4 regions of the Anaerobacillus alkaliphilus genome follow, and region 1 is predicted to be linked to each of the others. Evidence: riboswitches for the same ligand, from Rfam matches in the RefSeq annotation. Region 1 holds a riboswitch; each other region holds the start of a gene.
What was found. A riboswitch is a leader RNA that binds a small molecule or an ion and turns the genes downstream of it on or off. The one in region 1 is predicted to bind S-adenosylmethionine.
Positions count from the first base shown of each region.

Region 2: another riboswitch for S-adenosylmethionine. It lies ahead of DS745_RS13685 (homoserine dehydrogenase); the one in region 1 lies ahead of DS745_RS09905 (methionine ABC transporter ATP-binding protein).
Region 3: another riboswitch for S-adenosylmethionine. It lies ahead of metK (methionine adenosyltransferase); the one in region 1 lies ahead of DS745_RS09905 (methionine ABC transporter ATP-binding protein).
Region 4: another riboswitch for S-adenosylmethionine. It lies ahead of DS745_RS04210 (pyridoxal phosphate-dependent aminotransferase); the one in region 1 lies ahead of DS745_RS09905 (methionine ABC transporter ATP-binding protein).

Region 1 covers NZ_QOUX01000032.1:207,207-213,151, forward strand. The annotation lists gene DS745_RS09895 (MFS transporter) at 135-1,418, shown strand; gene DS745_RS09900 (hypothetical protein) at 1,495-1,836, shown strand; SAM riboswitch class I at 1,936-2,047, shown strand; gene DS745_RS09905 (methionine ABC transporter ATP-binding protein) at 2,240-3,265, shown strand; gene DS745_RS09910 (methionine ABC transporter permease) at 3,258-3,926, shown strand; gene DS745_RS09915 (MetQ/NlpA family ABC transporter substrate-binding protein) at 3,996-4,853, shown strand; gene DS745_RS09920 (TetR/AcrR family transcriptional regulator) at 5,010-5,594, shown strand; gene DS745_RS09925 (carboxymuconolactone decarboxylase family protein) at 5,672-5,945, shown strand, end outside.
Region 2 covers NZ_QOUX01000042.1:162,111-168,055, reverse strand. The annotation lists gene DS745_RS13695 (tRNA threonylcarbamoyladenosine dehydratase) at 1-532, opposite strand, end outside; RNA gene ssrS (6S RNA) at 729-906, opposite strand; gene DS745_RS13685 (homoserine dehydrogenase) at 998-2,248, opposite strand; SAM riboswitch class I at 2,348-2,503, opposite strand; gene aspS (aspartate--tRNA ligase) at 2,691-4,478, opposite strand; gene hisS (histidine--tRNA ligase) at 4,491-5,765, opposite strand.
Region 3 covers NZ_QOUX01000046.1:1,037,023-1,042,967, forward strand. The annotation lists gene glgB (1,4-alpha-glucan branching protein GlgB) at 1-645, opposite strand, end outside; gene metK (methionine adenosyltransferase) at 993-2,198, opposite strand; SAM riboswitch class I at 2,450-2,584, opposite strand; gene pckA (phosphoenolpyruvate carboxykinase (ATP)) at 2,882-4,462, shown strand; gene DS745_RS20245 (ABC transporter substrate-binding protein) at 4,686-5,684, shown strand; gene DS745_RS20250 (ABC transporter ATP-binding protein) at 5,773-5,945, shown strand, end outside.
Region 4 covers NZ_QOUX01000001.1:744,349-750,293, forward strand. The annotation lists gene DS745_RS04195 (class I SAM-dependent methyltransferase) at 107-1,291, shown strand; gene DS745_RS04200 (DUF421 domain-containing protein) at 1,487-2,152, shown strand; gene DS745_RS04205 (undecaprenyl-diphosphatase) at 2,177-2,686, shown strand; SAM riboswitch class I at 2,817-2,923, shown strand; gene DS745_RS04210 (pyridoxal phosphate-dependent aminotransferase) at 3,092-4,276, shown strand; gene DS745_RS04215 (iron-containing alcohol dehydrogenase family protein) at 4,273-5,373, shown strand; gene DS745_RS04220 (MetQ/NlpA family ABC transporter substrate-binding protein) at 5,370-5,945, shown strand, end outside.

The DNA.
Region 1 (5,945 bases):
GCGTACCCTAGATTTCTCGAATGTTTTAAGGTATTAAATGGGAGTAAAAAAATAGTTCAAAGTACTTTCAAATTTTCTGGAAATCGACTATTATATTTAGGGACGCGAAATATGTGCGAGAAGGAGTCAACCAAGTGGGCAAATTTTTCGGAGATTGGAATACCCAATATAAAGGCTACAACAGCAATGTACGATTATTCTTGCTGTCATCAATTTTGGGCCATATCGGTATGGGTATTTTCATGATCATCTATAATTATTATATTCGTGAGCTAGGTTTCGATGAACAAGTGAATGGTAAAGTGATTGCCATGACAGCTACAGCTCAAGCCATTATGCTTCTTCCAGCGGGGATTTTAAGTGATCGCATTGGAAGGAAAAAAGTGATTTTTATTGGAGGCTTGCTATCAGCGATTGTCTTCTTATCAAGGGCAATTTTTGTTGAAGAATCGCTCCTTTTAACAGCTGCTTTTCTAAGCGGTATTTTTATGGCATTCATTCAAGTATCAACAATTCCACTCCTAGCTGAGAATTCAAATGAAAAGCAAAGAGTGCATCTATTCAGCTTTAATTTTGCGATTATGATGGTCGCTAGTGTGATTGGGAATATGTTAGGCGGAAGTTTGAGTGATGGTCTCCAAACGTTTTTATCCTTGGATGGCGTTACAAGTATCCGAATAACATTAATCATTGGAGCTTTATTTTTCTTTTCCTCCCTCATTCCAATCGTGAAGATACGGGAGCGGAAAAAAACAGTTACTGAAGTGAAAGAACGAAAATCATATTTGCATCTTTTAAAAACCAATAAGGGTGTAAAAATTATCTTACTATTTGCTGTTGCTCAATTGATTATTGGCTTCGGTTCAGGCTTAGTAATTCCGTATTTAAATCTTTACTTCACGGACCGTTTTGAGGTTAGTAAGTCGCTAGTTGGGGTCATCTTATCATTAGGGCAAGCGATGACTGCAGTAGCGATGCTGATCGGCCCACTAGTCGTTTCTCGTTTTGGTGAAGTTCGGGCCGTAGTCATTCTACAGCTATCTTCAATTCCGTTTTTGCTACTGACAGCTTTTACAGAAAATTTGTTATTTGCTGTTTTAGGCTTTTTATTCCGCCAGGCATTAATGAATGCTGGAAACCCAATTCAAATGTCGCTAATGATGCGAAGTGTTGATGACTCGATGAAAGGGCTAGCTAACTCTGTTGGACAAATGGTGTTTAGCTTAGGTTGGGCAGTCATGGGACCAGTCTCAACGGGGATAGTTATGCTTTACGGTTCCTATTATGGATATGCATATGTATTTTCAATTACGGCCGCATTATATGTAATCGGCTCTGTTTACTTCTTCTTAGTATTTAGAAATGTTGATAAGCAAAAAGTAGAGGAAGTTTCAATTACTACGAAGCCTGCTGGGTAAAATTCGAATCACACAAGGATATTCACATTGCTGTAGCGAATACAGTCTATAGGAATCTCCTTGGGGGTATATAAAGATGAAACAAGTATTAGAGTTCTTTCAACGTAGATATAAAGACTCACATCACTTACACACTTTATTTAAGGAACGGCCGTTTACGATTGTATTTGAGGTTGAAACAGAACTTTATCCAGTCACAATTCAAGCAGAAACCATACAGCTTTTGAGACATACAAGTGAAGATGTAAAAATAGACGTTTTCATTCAAGGAAAAGAAGGTGCGCTTAGGAAACTTCTTCAGGGAGAGGAACGGCTACAATACTTGAAAAAGCTGGACGAAATTACTGTTCAAGGGACATACACATCTGTTTTAAAGGCAGAAACATTTTTGTACTTAAATTGCACTTCAAGCAGTTAAAAATTGCCAAAATAAATTTTTATAATAATAATTGACAGTATTTAAACACCCGTGGTAATATTTGATCTGTTGAAAAAATATTTGAAAATAATTTAATATCTCTTATCAAGAGAGGTGGAGGGACTGGCCCGATGAAACCCGGCAACCGCTAAGTGATTATACTTAGGACTGGTGCCAATTCCTGCAGAGCTTGGGCTTTGGAAGATGAGATGGATGAACCTATCTATTAAACCTTTCTGTGCTACTGTGCAGAAAGGTTTTTCTATATGTTAAGTGTCCGCCTGAAATGGAATTTCTAGTAGAAATGTCCACGAAAGGTGCCTGGCACCCTTGACATTTTAACGCGTTAATCTAAGTAAACCGATGTGAATAATACCTATAAAACAATAAAGGGGTGAACCTTGTGATAACATTAAGCTCGTTAAAGAAAGTGTTTCAAACGAAAGATGGTCAGGTAACAGCCGTTGACAATATTAACTTAACAATTAATAAAGGTGAGATCTATGGCATTATTGGTTATTCGGGTGCAGGCAAAAGTACGCTAATCCGAACACTTAACATGTTAGAGCGACCAACTTCAGGAACGGTAGAAGTTGCAGGCAAAAATTTATCTGCGCTTAGTAAAAAAGATTTAAGATTAGCTCGCCAAGAAATCAGCATGATCTTTCAACATTTCAATTTGCTTTGGTCAAGGACGGTTCGTGAAAATATATCCTTTCCCCTTGAAATTGCTGGTGTACCAAAAGAAAAACGAAAAGAGCGAGTAGAAGAATTAGTTAAGCTTGTTGGATTGGAAGGTAGAGGAGAGTCATATCCTTCCCAACTAAGTGGTGGTCAAAAGCAGCGTGTCGGTATTGCCAGAGCGTTAGCTAACAATCCGAAAGTATTATTGTGTGACGAAGCCACATCTGCGCTCGATCCAAAGACGACAGACTCAATTTTAGATCTTCTTGTTGATATTAATGAGAAATTTGGCCTAACAATCGTTTTAATTACACATGAAATGCATGTAATCCGAAAAATTTGTCACAGAGTTGCTGTGATGGAAAACGGGAAAGTCGTTGAGGAAGGACCTGTACTTGATGTGTTCCGTCAGCCTACGCAAGAAATGACAAAAGAATTTGTTAAGCAAGTTACAGAACCAGAAGAAACAAAAGAGACGGTGAAACATCTTCTAGAACAAACAAAGACTGGTAAGGTCGTTCAACTAACGTTTGTTGGTGGCGATGCGGAGAAACCGTTAATCTCGCAAATGATCCGTTCTTTCAATATTGATATTAATATACTACAAGGGAAGATTTCACAAACACAAAATGGGCCTTACGGTGCGTTGTTCGTTCATGTCGATGGCGAGGCGAGTGAAGTAGATCGTGCGATTCAATTTGTGAAAGATAAGCAAGTAAAGGTGGAGGTGATTGGTCATGATTAACGAGTTACTTCCTAATGTGAAATGGGATCTAGTTTGGGATGCCACGAAACAAACTTTATATATGACTTCCATATCAGTAGCAGTGACGTTGGTTTTAGGAATTATTTTAGGTTTGGTGCTTTACTTAACAGACAAAGGGAACCTTTGGGAAAATAAAATGATCCATGCATTAACAGCAGCAATCGTTAATGTTTTTAGATCAATTCCGTTTATCATCTTAATTATCTTATTAATCCCTGTCACGAAAGTTCTTGTTGGAACGATGCTAGGGGCTAAGGCAGCATTGCCAGCACTTATCATTGGTGCGGCACCATTTTATGCGAGAATGGTAGAAATTGCACTGAGAGAAATTGATAAGGGTGTAGTTGAAGCGGCTCAGTCAATGGGAGCAAATCATTTTCAAATCATCTATAAGGTTTTAATTCCAGAATCGCTCCCTGCGTTAATTTCCGGTATTACGGTTACTGCGATTGCGCTTGTATCTTTTACAGCTATGGCAGGTGTCGTGGGAGCTGGTGGACTTGGTGACTTAGCATTCCTCGATGGGTTTCAACGTAGTCGTAACGATGTAACATTTGTAGCAACAATCGTAATTTTACTGATCGTCTTTGTCCTTCAATCGATAGGGGACTTTTTCAAACACGCAACAGACAAACGTTAATGAATTTCTTTTCTCATTTGGGAAAGAAGTAAACTATAAAAAAACAAAAGAAAAGGGGTACTATATAACATGAAAAAGTTAGCAGGAATTTTAAGTGCAGCATTTCTATCACTTGCATTAGTTGCTTGTGGTACAGCAGAAGAACAACCAGCTGAGCAAACACAAACAGCAGGGGAAGCAACAGGAGAAGTTGTAAAATTAGTAATCGGTGCATCAAATGTGCCACACGCTGAAGTTCTAGAGGCAGCGGCGCCAATTTTACTAGAAGAGGGAATTGAGATTGAAGTTGTACGTTTCCAAGATTATGTGTTACCAAACCAAGCGTTAGCAGGCAATGAGTTAGATGCAAACTATTTCCAACACATTCCTTATTTAACAAGACAAAACGAAGAGCATGGGTATGGTTTTGTGAATGCTGGTGGAATTCACATTGAACCAATCGGTGTTTACTCACAAAAGTGGGGTAGTCTAGAAGAGCTTCCAGAAGGTGCAGAAATTCTTATGAGTAGTGCTGTGCCGGACCATGGTCGTATCTTAGCAATGTTAGAAGAAAAGGGATTAGTTACGTTAGCTGAAGGTGTAGGAATTAATGCTACGCTAGAAGATATCATTGAAAATCCAAAGAACTTTAAGTTTAGTGCGCGTTTTGAAGCTTCATTATTACCCACAGCTTACTTAAACGGCGAAGGTGATGCAGTATTAATTAACTCAAATTTTGCACTAGGTGCTGGTATTTCTCCTGGTAAAGACTCAATCGCGCTTGAGTCAGCAGATGTAACAAACCCTTACGTGAACGTAATTGCAGTCCGCGCTGGTGATGAAAATCGTCCTGAAATTCAAAAGTTAGTTGAAGTGTTACAATCAGAAGTGATCCGTAATTTCATCTTAGAAAATTGGGGCGGCGACGTAGTACCTGCTTCTAAATAATAAGGAACAAAAAGCGAGGAAGTTAACCAATATGGCTAACTTCCTTTTTCTTAATTACGGCAGTTTAGTGAAGATTTCCTAGTTTACCTTGCAAGTGAATTTCTATAATTTACAATTAACAAGAGACATACTTTACATTGGAAGGAAGTTTTCTTGATGCCAGAGGAAACAAGACGGAGGATTTTGGAAGCTGCGATGAGTTTAATGAGTATAAAAGGTTATACTGCGACAACCACAAAGGAAATAGCTCAAGTAGCAGGAATTGCAGAGATAACTTTATTCAGAAAGTATCATTCCAAACAAGAAATACTCGATAATTTAATTGAAACCTACACATCTTCGTTTAAACATAGATTATTTTCAGATAATGCTTTGGTCTATGACCTTGAAATAGATCTTGCTAACGTAAGTAGAATATATCAAACCTTCATGGAAGAAAACCAAAGAATTGTTCTATTAGCTTACAAGGAAAGTGGTATTCATGATGAGATTTCTGAACGGCTAACGGCAAATCCTAGGCTTATGAAAGAATATCTCGTTGGGTATCTAGAGGAAATGAAAAGAAGGGAAGAAATAAACAATCTAGACATTGATCTAACTGTTATGAGCTTTATGTGGATGAATTTAGGTTACTTTTCTTCAAAATTTATTTCAGTTAAAAAAGTGGCGATTGTTCCATTAGATACCTTTATTGAACATAGTGTAAAAGTTTTTGCAAAAGGGTTAAAAAATCCCAACTAATGCATTCATAAATCACATCCTGGAAACTCATACTATCATTGTTAACTAACCGAAAGGGGTAATTGATGATGGATGAAATGATGAATACTGGTTCGTATGAAGAGATCCTTCACGACTATAAGTTGGGTTTAGGCCATTTCACAGAAAAAATGCCGCATATCGCAAGAAAGTTTAATGCTTTTACGGAAGCTTGTTTTGAGGAAGGGAAGTTATCTCAAAAAGAAAAGCAATTAATCGCCTTAGGAATAAGTGTTTATTCTCAGGATGAATATTGTATTATTTATCATACAAAAGGCTGTATTGACCAAGGTTGTACTGAGGAAGAGATTTGGGAAGCTATTGGTGTAACAG
Region 2 (5,945 bases), on a different contig from region 1:
GTAATTTTGTTCTGATAACTTTTGCAATAGGATCATAAGTTGTTTTAGAGATATCTGCAATTCTTAGTCTAGTTGGGTCCATTTTATTTGCGACACCCATACTTGAGATGATAGGGATTTTTCTTCTTAAACATTCTTTCATTAAATGGATTTTGTATGAAATCGTGTCAGAAGCATCAACAACAAAATCAAGCCCATACTCAAAGAATGATTCATAGGTTTCTTCTGTATAGAACATTTTTAAAGCGATCACTTCACATTCAGGATTAATATCGGCAATTCTAGCCTTCATTAAATCAACTTTCGGCTGACCGACTGTCGATAGCAAGGCATGTACTTGGCGATTTACGTTTGTAATATCAACATCATCTTTATCGACTAACACAAGTCTCCCTACTCCAGAACGTGCAAGAGCCTCTGCAGAGAAAGAACCTACTCCTCCAATTCCTAATACAGCAACAGTACTATTTTTTAAAATGTTTAAACCATCATGACCGATGGCAAGTTCATTCCTGGAAAACTGATGTAACATGTTTATTCTCCTTCCAAATCCTATTAAATCAATAGGAAATCTACACTCACGAATAAAAATATATCATATGCTGTATAAATTGTAAATTTCCCTTTTTAAGACCTGTCTATACCCTCGGACTAGAAGTTCTGTTCCTAGCCTATGAATAAATAAAAACCTAGGAAATTTTCCTAGGTTGGTCATAAACAAAAGAAATTAGAGCCCCAAAATGCCGTAAAACACATAGTTTTGAACCTGCCTCGGCAGGTGGGTGCCTTGTTTATTTCTTAGTACTTCCTCTCGAGAAGGCTTGCACGCCAAACTAAAACTTCAGGCTCCCTTATTAAAAATGTTGGCTCAAAACTTATAGTATCCTACTAACACCTCAGGATGCTCATTTGTTGTTTTTATCATATCACGATTTTTTTTTGAATTCAAGTTTACGAGGTGAATTCCACTAAAATTTGCAAATTCGACAAATTTTGATTATAACGCTTTTAATTGCGTTTCAACGGTAAACTTTTCAACCTTTGTATTTACTCGTAAAACTGGAAAAATGTCAACGGGTTGATCAGCGCTCTTGATTGAAGGTAGTAGTTGATTTGCTGTAATTAACATTGCTACCTTTTCTTTATTTTCAAACTGAACTACTTTATCTACTCGATAGGTTACTAATTTTAGGAATTGGTAAATTTCTTTTTCATTCGCTATATCATACAAAACTAAATATTCCTTAGTATCTACATGATTTACAACCTTTCTTTTAATGGGCGTTTGTTTAAAAGTCTTGTTCTGAAGCTGGTGAAGATAATCTTCAATCATACTTGTTGCCGTTGGTTTTTTACCTGCACCTGGTCCAGAAGCAACAAAGTTCCCTAACCAATCTCCTTGCAAAAAGATTCCATTGTTCTCGTTAATAATTGAAGATAATGGATGTTTCTCCTCAACAAAAGTAGGGGAAATAGATCCCTTTACTTCATGACCATCATAATATGCTTCAGCAATGTACTTTAATTTCAACTGAAAATAGTCACCTGCTTTAAAATGCCAGGACTTTAAGTGAGACATACCAGTTCTTTGGAATTGTTCTGGTGTTGGCCACGAACCAAAACAAAGCCTACAGAGAATTTGTAACTTATATAGAGCATCATACCCCTCTACATCTGAGGTCGGATCCGCTTCTGCAAAGCCAAGTTCTTGAGCTTCTCTTAAAACACTTTCAAATGTCCGATTTCCTTCTTGTAGACTTGTGATAATATAATTGGTTGTTCCATTCAAAATTCCTGACACCTTTTCAACGGAGGTCCATTGTAGCTGACTTTTAAGCGTATTAATAATTGGAATACCACCAGCAACGGTTGCTTCAAAACCAATGAATGTTTCATACTTCTTTGCTAAACTCTCAAGTTTTGAACCATGTTTAGCTATTAGCTCCTTATTTGCTGTAATGACAGGAATTCTCTTTGTTAACAAAAACGTTACATAATCTAGTGCTGGTTGCTCCCCACCCATCGCTTCAAAAACGACATGATACTCATGCTTGAAAAAGTCATCAGCTACATCTGTTAGTAACTCATCATTAGAATTATTACTATATTTTTGTTTGTCTCTTATCAGGATTTTCTCTACAGACACGGAATCTCCTAATAGCTGTTCTAAATAACTTAACGTATCTGTAATACCCTCGTACACCCCTGAATTTACTGTACCAAACCCTAATAAGCCAATTTTGATCAACGAGACCATCTCCTTAACATTCCAAGTTGAAAATTTCCGCACGACTAATCTTACAAAATAAAAAAACCTCTCCAGATAAGGAAAGGTTTTTAACTCCTTCACTTATCTGCCAAAGCTAATAGTAGCTCTGCTGAAATTAGCACCTTGTTAAATAAGTGAAGATTGTATTTACAATCTCCCTACGGTTATCCAAAGATAACCTTAACAGGTTGCCGGGCTTCATAGGGTCAGTCCCTCCGCCTCTCTTGATAAGTATATTTATTTTTTTACAGCCATTAGTTTTTTAAATAGTAAAATTATTTCAAAGCTTCAAAATTCACGTAAAAATAATATAGCATGAAAAGAAAAAAATGTAAAACATAAAATGTTAAATTTTCTTGTTGGTTTTTTAGTGATTAACCAACCAAGTAATTCTACATTTTACGTTTTACATTCATATTAATTACGCTTCTATTTTCTCTTCTTTTTTAGGAAGCACTGATAGGTTTAGTTCTTTTAACTGTGCTTCACTAACGCCACTTGGAGCGTTTGTAAGTAAACAACTCGCACTAGCGGTTTTTGGAAATGCTATTGTATCACGTAGATTTGTTCTTCCTGCTAACAACATAATCAAACGATCTAATCCAAGTGCAATCCCACCATGTGGAGGAGTTCCGTATTCAAAGGCTTCTAGTAAAAATCCAAATTGGTTCCGTGCTTCTTCATCAGAGAAACCTAATGCTTTAAACATTGTTTCTTGTAGCCCGCGTTCATAAATACGTTGTGAACCTCCCCCAAGCTCATATCCGTTTAAAACTAAATCGTAAGCTTCTGCTCTTACTTTTTCTGGGGCAGAAGTAAGTAGCTCTTCGTCTTCTTTAACTGGTCGAGTAAATGGGTGGTGTTCAGCTACATAGCGACTAGCTTCTTCATCATACGACAATAGCGGGAACTCAGTAACCCATAGGAAATTGAATTGAGTCTTATCGATTAGTTGTAATTCCTTCGCAAACTTTAAACGTAGTGCTCCTAAGCTATCAAATACAACTTTCTTTTTATCAGCCCCAAAGAATAGAAGGTCTCCAACTTCAGCATTAAGAGCTAAGCGCATTTCCGTTTGCTCTTCTTCAGAAAGGAATTTCACAATTGGACCTTTTAAACCATCTTCCTCAACCTTCAGCCAGGCAAGTCCTTTTGCTCCATAAATTGCAACAAATTTTGCTAAGTCATCGATCTCTTTACGAGAATACTTTAAAGCTCCACCTTTCACGTTGATACCTTTGACAATTCCACCGTTCTCAATAGCTGAAGTAAACACCTTAAAGCCGCAATTTTTAACAATATGTGATAACTCGACAAGTTCCATTCCGAAACGAGTGTCTGGTTTATCTGACCCGTAACGATTCATTGCTTCATCATACGTTAATCGCTGAAAAGGAGCTTGAACATCTAATCCTTTGACTTCTTTCATAACCTTAACCATCATTTCTTCCATCATCGCCAATAAATCTTCTTTATCCATGAACGAAGTTTCAATATCGACTTGAGTAAATTCAGGCTGGCGGTCAGCTCGTAGATCCTCGTCACGGAAACATCTAACTATTTGGTAGTAACGCTCAAAGCCAGAAACCATTAATAATTGCTTAAAGATTTGAGGTGACTGTGGTAAGGCATAAAATTCCCCATGATGAACACGACTTGGAACTAAATAATCACGTGCACCTTCTGGCGTACTCTTTGTAAGCATTGGTGTTTCAACTTCTAAGAATGTATTGTTGTCTAGAAAATCACGAATTAATTTTGTTGTTTTATGACGTAACATAAATGTTTCTTGCATTTCAGGACGTCTTAAATCAAGGTAGCGATATTTAAGACGGACGTCTTCTGAAGCCGTTGTTGAGTCCTCAATTTGAAATGGTAAAGCTTTTGATTTATTAAGGACTTCAATTTTTGTTGCCAGTACTTCAACTTTTCCAGTCTTCATCTTAGGATTAACTGTCGCCTCATTTCGCGCAGAAACTGTTCCTTCGATATCGATTACATATTCGCTACGGATTTTGTCAGCAATTTCAAGTGCCTCTCTTGATGTCTCTGGTTGGAATACTACTTGTACAATACCAGAACGATCACGCAAATCAATAAAAATAACTTGACCTAGGTCACGACGAGTTTGCACCCACCCTTTCAAACGAACTTTTTCGCCTATTGTTGTTTCTAATACATCTCCACACTTATGTGTTCTTCCAATCACTACTAATACCCCCTATAAATTCATTTTCTCTAGTAAGTAATCCGTAATTTGATCCAATGCTACCTCTTGTTGTTCACCTGTAGCCATTTCTTTTACGACAACAACATTTTGCTCTAATTCACTATCTCCAATAATTAAGACATAGGTAGCTTGAAAACGATCAGCAGCTTTCATTTGAGCTTTCATTTTCTTGTCTAGATAATCCTGATCACACGAGAAACCAGCCTGTCTTAACTTAAAACTAATATTCGCTCCTGCGAGCTTTGCTTCTTCACCTAAGGCGATCACATAACAATCGATTTTTTCAGTAACAGGCAATGAAATATTTTGTACTTCTAACGCCATTAGCAGGCGTTCAATACTTAATGCAAAACCTATTCCTGGTGTTTCAGGTCCACCAATTTCTTGAACTAATCCGTTATATCTACCACCGCCACTAAGTGTTGTAATAGATCCAAATCCATCACCATCAATCATAATCTCAAAAGCAGTATTATTATAATAATCCAAACCACGAACAAGGTTTGGGTCTACTTCAAAACTAATCCCCATATCAGTTAATAACTTTTTTACCTTTTCGAAGTAGTTTGTAGACTCCTCATTTAGATAATCTAGGATGGCAGGTGCTGTAGCCATTAGTTCGTGATCGCGATCCTTTTTACAATCCAGAATTCGCAATGGATTTTTGGCTAACCTTGCTTGGCAGTCTGAGCAAAACTCTTCAATTCTAGGTTGAAAATGTTGAACAAGTGCTTCACGATGAGCATTTCTACTTTCCGTATCCCCAAGACTATTGATGACAAGTTTTAAATTTTTCAATCCTAACTCACGATAAAACTCCATCGCTAAGGCAATCACTTCTGCATCTATCGTTGGATCAGAGCTTCCTAATGCTTCTACTCCAAATTGGACAAACTGACGCATTCTCCCTGACTGTGGACGTTCATAGCGAAACATAGGACCAATATAATATAACTTTGTTGGTTGAATTGGATTACCAAATAGTTTATTTTCAACAAAAGATCTAACCGTAGATGCCGTTCCTTCTGGTCTTAGAGTTAAGCTACGACCACCACGATCTTCAAATGTGTACATTTCTTTTTGGACGATATCCGTGGTATCCCCAACACCTCTCATAAATAATTCTGTTTGTTCAAAGATTGGTGTTCGGATTTCCTTATAATTGTACCTTCGACAAAGATCTCTTGCTTTTTCTTCTACATATTGCCAAAGTTCTACTTTCCCGGGCAATATATCTTGTGTGCCGCGCGGTATTTTGAAATTCATAGTAAACTCCTCCTGTATCTAAACATCTATGTACTCTTTTATAACAATGGCTCTTTTCGTTAACTTTGTGGTTGTTCAACAAATAGATAAGTATTTTGGTTACTACTCAGTTTTAAAGGTTAGAATAGATGCCCGCCAAACCTTGTGAAATGCCTTTACTATTTGATTTGAAGATAACAT
Region 3 (5,945 bases), on a different contig from region 1:
ACTTGTTACTGAAAAATAACCTGTTAACTGATAGCCCCATGATTTATCAAAAGGATGTTCTGACACAGGCAAAATCTCTATATGTGTATATCCCAACTCCTTTACGTAATCCACAAGTTCATGGGCAAGTTCGCGATATGTATAGAATTCCCCATTTTCATGTAGCTTCCAAGATCCTAGATGTACTTCGTAGATTAAGAGTGGTTCCTCATATATATTTTGTTGTTGCTTGCGTTTATACCAACTCTGATCATTCCATTTGTAACCGCTTAGGGATGTCACTTTAGAGGCAGTATTTGGTCTAACTTCAGAGAAAAAAGCATAGGGATCTGCTTTTCGAAGTATATCCCCTTTCTCAGTATGTATTTCATACTTGTACAAATCTCCATCCTTTAATCCAGGAATAAATAGTGACCAGATACCGTTCTCACTCACTCGATTCATTTCATGTAATGTTCCATTCCAGCTATTGAAATTTCCTACAACACTAACATTTTCTGCATTTGGTGCCCACATCGTGAAACGAACTCCACTTTTCCCTTTTTCGTTAAGGAGATGTGCCCCCATAACTGTATAACTTTGAAATAGGTTTCCCTGATGAAATAAATATAGATCATGATCACTTATGATTGGAGTAGTTCCCACAAGTCCCTTCCTTTCCTAACTTTACTATATTAAATTACTAAATCTTCTAAATTTTCACTATTAATAAATTTCTATTACAAAAAAACTAATACCTCTATATTAATACCAAAAATAGTGAAAATTCATATTTTTCTTGTGACAAAATCCTACAAAGAATTGTGAATAATTATTCATTTTTACAAAACCTTAGAAAAAATTCTTTTTATAACGGCAACGGTAAACGCTTACGCAGTAACGACAAAATCTAACATTCCAATTGTGACAATTATAAGAAATTATTCATAAAATGCTTTCAACAAAAAAAAGTGATCTTTTCCCAAAGGAAAAAGATCACTTTAATCATATATTTATTTTAGAGCTTGTGCTTTTAATGCTTCGGCTTTATCTGTAAACTCCCATGGAAGTTCAACATCAGTACGTCCAAAGTGACCATAAGCCGCAGTTTGCTTATAAATCGGACGACGAAGATCAAGCATTTTAATGATACCAGCCGGACGAAGGTCAAAGTTAGAACGAACAACTTCAACTAATACCTCTTCAGTCACTTTCCCTGTACCAAATGTGTCAATCGAAATCGAAACTGGTTGAGCCACACCGATCGCATAGGCAAGTTGAACTTCACAACGGTCAGCTAGGCCAGCTGCAACAATGTTTTTCGCAACATAACGAGCTGCATAAGCTGCAGAACGGTCAACTTTTGTAGGATCCTTACCTGAGAATGCACCGCCTCCGTGACGAGCATAACCACCATACGTATCAACGATAATCTTACGACCAGTTAAACCAGCATCTCCTTGAGGTCCCCCAATTACGAAACGACCTGTTGGATTAATAAAGTATTTCGTTTCTTCATCAATTAAGTGTGCTGGAACAACAGGCTTGATTACATACTCTTTTAAGTTACGTTGAATTTGCTCTAATGCAACCTCTGGGTGATGTTGAGTAGAGATAACAATTGTATCAATACGAACTGGTTGATTGTTTTCATCATACTCTACTGTTACTTGTGTTTTTCCATCTGGACGTAAGTAAGGTAGAATTTCTTCTTTACGTACCTCTGTTAAACGGCGAGCAAGTTTGTGAGCAAGTGAAATAGGTAATGGCATTAATTCTGGAGTTTCATTATTTGCGTACCCAAACATTAAACCTTGGTCACCAGCACCGATTGCATCGATCTCAGCATCGGACATCAATCCTTCACGAGCTTCAAGAGCTTGGTCAACACCTTGTGCAATATCAGGTGATTGCTCATCAATAGAAGTTAACACCGCACAAGTTTCAGAATCAAAACCATACTTCGCACGAGTGTAGCCAATCTCACGAACTGTTTCACGGACAATCTTTGGAATGTCAACATATGTAGACGTTGTGATTTCTCCAGCTACAAGTACTAATCCTGTTGTTACTGATGTTTCACATGCAACACGCGCATTAGGATCACTAGCTAAAATAGCATCAAGAATTGAGTCAGAGATTTGGTCACAAATTTTATCCGGATGACCTTCGGTAACTGATTCTGATGTGAATAAACGACGAGTTTTCTTTTCTGTCATAATAAATTGTACCTCCTTTATCCTCTATAGGATATGCTATCTTTTGATACGGTACTCATTTTCCCTATTGACTAATTAGTCAAACAGAATTTTAGTTTTTGAAAGAACAAATCATTTCGTTAGTAAACTTAGCTTAACCATTCAAAAAATGTTTACACTAAGAACTAGGCTAAAATCGTTCTATATAGCCCCATATGAAAAAAACCTTTTCCAAATCTAGAGGAAAAGGTTTTGATTATCCGCCTTTCGCCCTCTTATCGATCAAAGCCGTAGCCTTGCAGGTTAGCACCTTTTCACTAATATGATATGTAAACTGTAAGCTTACACTATAAGTGTTGGTTGCCGGGTTTCTTCGGGCCTGTCCCTCCACCGACTCGGGATAAGAGTATCCGTTCGGGACATATCATATCGCACTGGTTATTTAATGTCAACCGTTTTTAGAAAATTTGCCTGAATTTGTCGAATTTTCCCTAACAACAGAACTCCAAAAACCATACAGTTTTGAATGCTATCTATATACTGTTATAAATCATAACCTACAAAAATTGTCCTGAGAAAAACATCAATTAGTATAGACTATTCGTTTTAATGTGTTATACTAATCCATAACAAAGTACATTTTACTGCATATATTAGAAAAATAGATGATAAAAAAATTTTATGTAGGAAGGGTTTTGGTGCGAATGAGTACACTTAGCTATGAAACAGAACTAGATAAGCTTTTAAAAGGCAGTAATATTAGCCATGACTTACCCGTTTCTCAATTAGTAGAAAGAGCTCTTGAAAGAAAAGAAGGAATTCTAACATCTACTGGTGCCCTACGTGCAACTACTGGTAAATATACTGGTCGTTCACCACAGGATAAATATATCGTTGAAGAAACGTCTATTAAAGAGAAAATTAATTGGGGGTCTGTAAACCAACCAATTAGTAAAGAAGTCTTTGAAAACTTATATAAAAAGGTCCTTGCATACTTAGAAACTAAAGATGAGGTTTTTGTTTCTAAAAATTTTGCTGGAGCTGATATTGGTTATCGACTTCCGATCCGAGTAGTGAACGAGTATGCTTGGCATAATCTTTTTGCTCGTCAATTATTTATTCGTCCAAATGCAGAAGAGTTACTTACACATGAAGCTGAATTTACTGTAATCTCAGCTCCTGGTTTTAAAGCGGATCCAAATCTAGATGGTACGAAATCTGAGACATTTATTATTGTATCATTTGAAAAACGTACTGTCCTAATTGGAGGTACTGAATATGCAGGAGAAATTAAAAAATCAATCTTCTCAATTATGAATTATATATTACCTGAGCGAAATGTGCTATCTATGCACTGTTCAGCTAATGTTGGTGATGAAGGTGATGTTGCCTTATTCTTCGGGCTTTCTGGAACTGGAAAAACAACTTTATCTGCTGATCCAAGTCGTCACCTAATTGGAGACGATGAGCACGGCTGGTCGCACACGGGTGTCTTCAATATTGAAGGTGGTTGCTACGCAAAATGTATTAACCTTACTGAGGAAAAAGAGCCTGAAATCTTTAATGCAATTCGTTTTGGCTCTGTACTCGAGAACGTTATGTTAGATGAAAACCGAACACCAGACTACAACGATACAACTCTAACTGAAAATACTCGTGCTGCCTATCCAATTGAGTTGATACCAAACTGTGTCATTCCAAGTGTTGCAGGTCATCCGAACACGATTATTTTCTTAACTGCAGACGCATTTGGAGTATTACCTCCAATAAGCAAGTTAACGAAAGAACAGGCAATGTATCACTTCCTGTCTGGGTATACGAGTAAATTAGCGGGAACAGAGCGTGGAGTAACAAGCCCAGAAGCAACATTCTCAACATGTTTTGGAGCACCATTCTTACCACTACCTGCGTACCGATATGCAGAGATGCTAGGGGAAAAAATCAATCAACATGATGTTCAAGTTTTTCTAGTTAACACGGGCTGGTCTGGTGGCCAATATGGCGTCGGCAAACGTATGAATTTAACTTATACTCGCGCGATGGTTCAGGCAGCTTTACTAGGAGAACTTCATTCAGTGGAAACAGTCGTTGATTCAATTTTTGGCTTACACATTCCTACAAGATGCCCTGGAGTACCAGATGAAGTACTTCAACCAAAAGAAACATGGGAAGATAAAGAAGCATATGATAATAAAGCTAAAGAACTTGCGTCGAAGTTCCAAGAAAACTTCATGAAGTTTGATAAGGTTTCTGATATCATTCGTAATGCAGGGCCAAAATTCTAATTATAGTTTAAACGCTTAGTTATGAACTGCACCCCCATTGTTAGACACAACTAACAATTGGAGGTGCAGTTCATTAATTCTAAGCGTTTTTTTATTTCTCTATAAATCTAGAACCTTCCTCTGAAGCCCAAATTTTTTATGGAACTTACACACACATCTAGGCGAATGAACATAGACTATCACATCACAAGATTATCTATTCGTTTTATCAGGAGGAGTTTACATGAAAGGTTTTAGTAAGGTGATTTTTTTAAGTTTAATGACGTCTTTAGCTGCACTACTATTTGTTGGTTGTTCGTCCTCAAAAGAAACAGACACCATTCGAGTAGCTGAAGTTACAAGATCAATATTTTACGCACCACAATATGTAGCTATTTCGGAGGGCTTCTTTGAGGAAGAAGGCATCGAAATTGACTTAACTACTACATGGGGTGGAGACACGACTATGACTACCCTTTTGGCTAATGGTGCAGATGTGGCTCTAGTTGGAGCTGAAACCTCTATCTATGTATATGCACAAGGGGCAAATGACCCCCCTATTAACTTTGCAGCCTTAACACAAACAGATGGCACATTTCTAGTATCTAGAGAACCTATTGAAAATTTTGATTGGGATATGTTGAGAGGAAGTACGTTCCTTGGTCAAAGAAAAGGCGGTATGCCACAGATGGTTGGTGAGCATGTATTAAGAAAACATGGAATTAACCCTCAGAACGACTTAAATCTCATTCAAAATATCGATTTTGGAAATATCCCAAGTGCTTTTGCATCTGGAACTGGTCAGTTTGTCCAGTTGTTTGAGCCAACAGCAACACAATTTGAACTTGAAGGATTAGGCCACATCGTTGCTTCCTTTGGTGCTGAGTCTGGAACCGTCCCTTACACAGGCTTTATGGCAAAACAGAGTTATATTGAAAAAAATGGTGATGTGCTTGAGCGCTTTACAAGAGCCTTATATAAAGCTCAACAATGGGTTCAGTCTAGTTCAACAGAAGAGATTGCAAAATCTATTCAACCATTTTTTAGTGATACAGATATGGAAGTCATAAAAAGTGTTGTTGAAAATTATAAATCACAGGGTTCTTATGCCACTTCTCCTAGAATTAAAGAAGAGGCCTGGGAAAACCTTCATATCATTATGGATCAAGCTGGAGAATTGCCAATGCACGTTAATTATCAGGACTTAGTCAATACTGATATTGCAGATAAAGTAACGAAGTAAACATAGTTCAGAAGAGTGGTTAGTGTAAAATTTGATACGTTTTATACTAGCCTCCTCTTCACTCAGTCGAAAGGGGAGGTTTTTTGCAATGTCGATTGTCAGGATTAAAAATGTTAACAAAACATTTTTTTCACAAGAAGCTGCAACAACCGCCCTCAAAGATATTTCACTCTCTGTAGAACCAGGTGAATTCATCTCTTTAATCGGACCAAGCGGTTGTGGTAAAACAACGTTATTGTCTCTGATTGCAGGCTTGCTTCA
Region 4 (5,945 bases), on a different contig from region 1:
CGTCCTCTGTGTCCGGTTACTATATTTTGCAACAATTACTAGGAAAATTCCAGCTCATATCATGTTATGATGAGGCAAGACATTTTTAGTAGAGGGAGTTAGAAGAATGTTAACACAAACGACAGTCGGGCAAGCTGCAGAGTATTTTCAACTTCTTTCTTTAGAAGCTAGTTGTGATCAGCAAGAGTTCTGGGATTATTTAATTCTACACCACGATGAAAAAGCTTACGAGTTTCAGGAATTAGTTTCGACTGTTTCAAAGGAAAATCAACGGATCGTTTATCCAACGAAAAATCAGGATCTACAGTTTAGTCTTGATGTAGCTAAAATGTTAGCAGACTTTTATTTACACTATTGTACATGGGTTTCGGAGGCTTCGTATCACCCAAAACGAATTTTAGATATAGGCTGTGATAACGGAATTTTAACATGCTTCTATGCTTTTTTATATCCGGAGGCAGAAGTGGTTGGTATCGATAAAACGAAGGATGGAATTCGGATTGCTAGCGAATTAGCGACAAGACTAGGTTTGACAAATATTACGTTTCAGCAAATGGATTATCGTAACATTCGTCGATTATATCCTAGTGATTCCTTTGACATGATTACCTCAGTGCGAGTTTTTCATGAAATCATAGGTACTCTTCCAGTGCCATTATACTGGTCACTCGAGGAGTTTTTGAGAACATCTCCCTTGAGTTCAGATTATCGCTATCTAGAGATCATTGAAGAATTGTTAACCGAGGACGGAGTCTATCTATCAACAGAACGTTTAGAAAGTCCAGCAGCTTTAGGTCTATGGTCTAATATGCTAGAGGCGGTTGACCTTTCGATTGATTGGGAGAGTTCAAGCTTCATAGAATTTCATGAAACAGGCGTTCGCCAGAAAGCCCCTATTGTTGTAGCGACGCAGTCAAACAGGGGTAAACCCACAATGGAAGGCATAACGCAGCTCTATTTGAGAAATGTTGAAAATAAAGCTATTGGCTCCTTTTCAAGTGTCGCTGCAGAGCTTATGTTTCATCAGCAAGAACCAAAGCAATTCCAAACGGGACGGTTACTAAAATTCCATGATCACTGGTACCAAATTCGTTATGAAATATGGTCTACAGATACCGCTATCCTTGTGTATGGGTGTGGAAATATGGGGTATCGGAAACTAGAGATTCTGCCTCTAGCAGAAACTGAAAAAGCTTATTTGATAGTAGAGGAACTTTTCGGCCAATATTCAGAACAAGCAGCCGTAGGTTCATATACATCTCTAGAAGAGCGCGAGGAGTTAAGTGACTAAAATTTACAGCTACCTGCATAACGTAGGTAGTTTATTTTTGTTTTAGGGAAAAGCTCAGAAGGAGCATGGAAGAGTTTTTGATTTAGCTATCGACTTGTATAGATAACTATTTCACTCTATGCATAAAAAAAGAATTTATCAACAATCTAACATTAAAGTTAATCCAAAAATTGAATTCTTTAGAGGTTGAGAACAGTGGTAATAGAAACAACAAAATTGGTGGTGTTATTTCTTTTAGTCTTTACTGTCATGCGTCTTCTTGGTAAAACTTTACTGTCGCAATGGACAGCATACGATCTAGTCACTATTATATTTTTGTCTTATGCAGCCTTAGGCGCGGTAAAGATTAACAGCTTCTTCCATGCGGTGATTTGCATTATTAGCATAGGAACTTTGTATGTCATCATATCTAGATTAAGTTTGTTCCAAGCTTTAACGAATATTATTATTGGTGAACCCACCATTTTGATCAAGCATGGCACCATTATCCAAAAAAACCTAAAGAAAATTCGCTATTCTTTGGCTGAACTGCTTTCCATGATTCGCACTTTTGGTTATCCAGATATTAAGGATATCGAGTACGCTATTCTAGAACCAAATGGAAAAATTAGTGTAATTCCTATAAAGGAGTTACAACCGTTAACGGTTCAACATTGTCAAATCAACGTTGAATACACAGGACTGCCCTTGTCACTTATTATTGAGGGGAAAATTCAAAAAGGAAATTTGACCATAATTAACAAGGACGAAGCCTGGTTGGAAAAGCATATTGTTGAAAAGGGTTTTAAAGACATTAAGGAAATATATTATGCGTATATAAAGGATAATGAGGACTCGTTTACAATTCTTAATTATCAATAAATAGTTGAAATGGAGAAACGTCAAATGGATTACCAATTATTTAAAGCCATTAACCGACTAGCTGGTCGTAACTCAATGCTTGATAAATATATGATCGCAGTTTCAAAAAAGTATTATTTTTTATTGATTATTGTCTTAATTTACATATCATTGACAGGTTATATCGACAGAAAAGTTGTGAAGAAAGCTTTGGTGTCTTATTGCCTTTCAATATCAATAGCTTATGTATTGAATCAGTTTTTTTATAAACCACGACCATTTTTAGAACATCAGGTTAACTTACTCATTCCAGCAAAGAAAACGTCTTCTTTTCCAAGTAAGCACACGTTGTTTTTATTCGTGGTATCTTCTACACTTTTCTTCCATGACCGTATTGTAGGTTCATATCTATGGGGATTATCTGTACTAACTGGTATTTCTAGAGTGTGGCTTGGACATCACTATCCTTTTGACATTCTTGGTAGTGCAATCATTGGTAGTATGACGAGTAGTGTTGTAGAGAGATTAGAAAACGCTAAATTTTCTCTGAAATAAAAATTATCAAAAAAATATTTTCGTGTAATACCAACGATGTAAGCGGTGCCTAAAAAATATTCTTAAAAAACATTGTTGACATAGAGTGAATTTCTCTTTAATATGAGCTTATTCCAAAAATTAAATATAACTCTTATCAAGAGCGATTGAGGGACCAGGCCCGTTGAAATCCGGCAACCACCAGTAATTGGAAAGGTGCTACTTCCTGCAGAATGTGTTCATTCTGAAAGATAAGCTAATCTTATTAGGCCTCTTTCGGATGAAAGGGGCCTTTCTTAATTCGCTTTTGAAGGAAGTATAATGGCTCGGAGGGATGTTATGTTCTTAATCTTGACTAATCAGATAAGCTTACTAACATTTAAGGTTATAATCGCTCATGAGTAAGGAAGATTTAAGAGGTGTTTTATGAAACAGTTTCAACAATCAAAGACGTTGGGGAGCCTTCCAAAGCAGTTTTTTGCAAAGTTGGTTCAGAAGGTGGAGAAGGTAAAACAAGACCATGATGATGTGATTAATCTAGGTCAAGGAAATCCAGATCAACCGACACCTTTGCATATTGTTAAGGCACTTCAAGAGGCAGCCGCCAATCCTCTGTATCATAAGTATTCACCATTTCGTGGGTATGGCTTTCTCAAAGAAGCGGTCGCTACATATTACCAACGGGAGTATGATGTAGTTCTTGATCCCCACACAGAAGTGGCTGTGATGTTTGGTACGAAAACAGGATTGGTCGAAATCAGTCAATGCTTGTTAAACCAGGGAGATATCGCGTTAGTCCCAGATCCGGGTTATCCAGATTACTGGTCGGGTGTTGTCATGGCTGGTGGTGAAATGTCGTTTATGCCACTTTTGGAAGAAAACAAGTATTTGCCAGATTTTACGAAGATTACTGAAGAGACATTTGAGAAGGCCAAATTAATGTTTCTGAACTACCCCAATAATCCAACGGGTGCAGTTGCTACGAAAGAATTGTTTGAAGAAGCAATTATGCTTGGAGAAAAACATGACATTTGTATTGTTCATGACTTTGCTTACGGAGCGATTGGTTTTGATGAACAGAAACCATTGAGCTTTATGCAAGTGCCTGGAGCTAAAAATGTTGGTGTTGAGATGATGACTCTATCGAAAACCTATAATATGGCGGGCTGGCGAGTAGGGTTTGCAGTAGGGAACCCAAGTGTGATTGAGGCATTGAATTTAATTCAAGATCACTATTATTGTAGTGTGTTTGGTGGCATACAAGAAGCAGCTGCTACGGCATTACTAGAGTCGCAATCATGTGTGGATGAACTTGTTTCCCAATACGAGAGTCGTAGAAATGTCTTTATTGAAGCGCTCAGTGAAATTGGTTGGAAGGTTGAAGCACCTAAAGGTTCCTTCTTTGCTTGGTTACCTATACCACCAACGTATAGCTCAGAACAATTTGCTGATTTATTACTTGAAAAAGCTAGAGTGGTTGTTGCCCCTGGGAATGGCTTCGGACAATTTGGTGAGGGGTATGTGCGGGTTGGACTTTTGAGTGATGAAGATCAATTAAGAGAAGCTGCCCGTCGCATTGGTGAGTTAGAAATTGAATGGGGGAATGTATGATGCAAGCCATTCAAGTTCAAGCAGGCCCAAGTGTTTATCAGTGTGAAGAGGATGTTCTCTTAAGTCTAGAAGAAAAACTTCTTAAATATGGCTTTCGGAACGTTCTGGTTATCCACGGGGAAAAATCGTGGAAAGCAGTAGAACCTTATTTTCCAGCTTTCAAGGAGCTAGTAGCAACTTTTGTTCCCTACTCAGGTCATTGTTCAGAAAATGAGATTGACAGAGTTGCCGAACATCAGGCGGATGTCATAGTGGGAATTGGTGGAGGAACGGTGTTAGATCTTACGAAGGCTGTTGCTAATAAGATCGGCAAAGATGCTGTTCTCATACCAACACTTGCAGCAACTTGTGCGGCATGGACACCGCTAAGTGTAATCTACGACGATCAAGACCGTTTTGTCAGATTTGAAGTGTTTCCAAGGGCCAACTTGCTAGTTTTGATTGAACCTAGGGTACTTTTAACTTCTCCTCCTGAATACTTGAGGGCTGGGATTGCTGATACCTTAGCAAAGTGGTATGAAGCAAGAGCTCTTACGGAGCAATTGGAAACAAAGCGAGTGTCAATTGAATTAGCAGTGAATACCGCCAAGTTATGTAAGGATGTCCTTCTCGAACACGGTGCCGCAGCCATCGAGGCCTTAAATAAAGGTGTCAGCAATCATTCTTTTATCCAGGTGATTGAAACCAATATCCTGGCAGGTGGCTTAGTAGGAAGCTTGGGAGATCGTTATGGTCGAATTGCAGCCGCTCACTCGGTTCACAATGCGTTAACACAGTTTGAGGAAACCCATCATCTTTTACATGGTGAAAAGGTCGCATATGGCATACTTGTTCAATTAGCCCTTGAAAAAAGGGTGGATGAACTCGTCGAGTTACAACCTTATTATCATGAACTACAATTACCTTATCTTTTTACACACTTAAAACTTGATTTCGAGAGTCTTGAAACCAAGCAAAAAATTGCTGAATGGACATTAAAAAAAGGTGAATCCATTCATATGATGGGACAATATTTTACCGAAGAAGACATTATTTTAGCGTTAGAAACTGTAGAGGAAACTCTAAAAAAACTATTAAAAGGGAGATATTCAACATGAAAAAATTATTATTATCAGTAGTAGCATCTTTATCATTATTCGCTATGGCAGCTTGCGGTAGCTCTGACACAGCAGGCAAACCACTTTCTGAAAATCAATTAAAAATTGGGGTAACTGCTGGACCGCATGAGCAAATCATGGAAAAAGTAAAAGAAGTAGCAGCTGAAAAAGGTCTAGAAATTCAAATTGAAGTATTCACTGAGTATGTAATGCCAAATGTGGCACTTGCAGAAGGTGACCTTGATGTAAACAGCTTCCAACACAAACCATACTTAGACAACTTTAAGTCAGAGCGTAATCTTGATCTAATCGAAGTTGCAACAAACGTAAACTTCCCAATGGGAATTTACTCAATTGGCCTTGGAAATGTATCTGAGTTACAAGCAGGTGACAAAGTGGGTCTACCAAACGATCCGACAAACGGAGCGAGAGCATTAATCCTTTTTGAAGCTGCAGGATTAATTACGCTTAAAGAAGGCATTGGAGTAAAAGCAACAGTTAACGATATTGTGGAAAATCCATTAAACTTAAATTTCATTGAGTTAGAAGCGTCACAATTACCTCGTCAATTA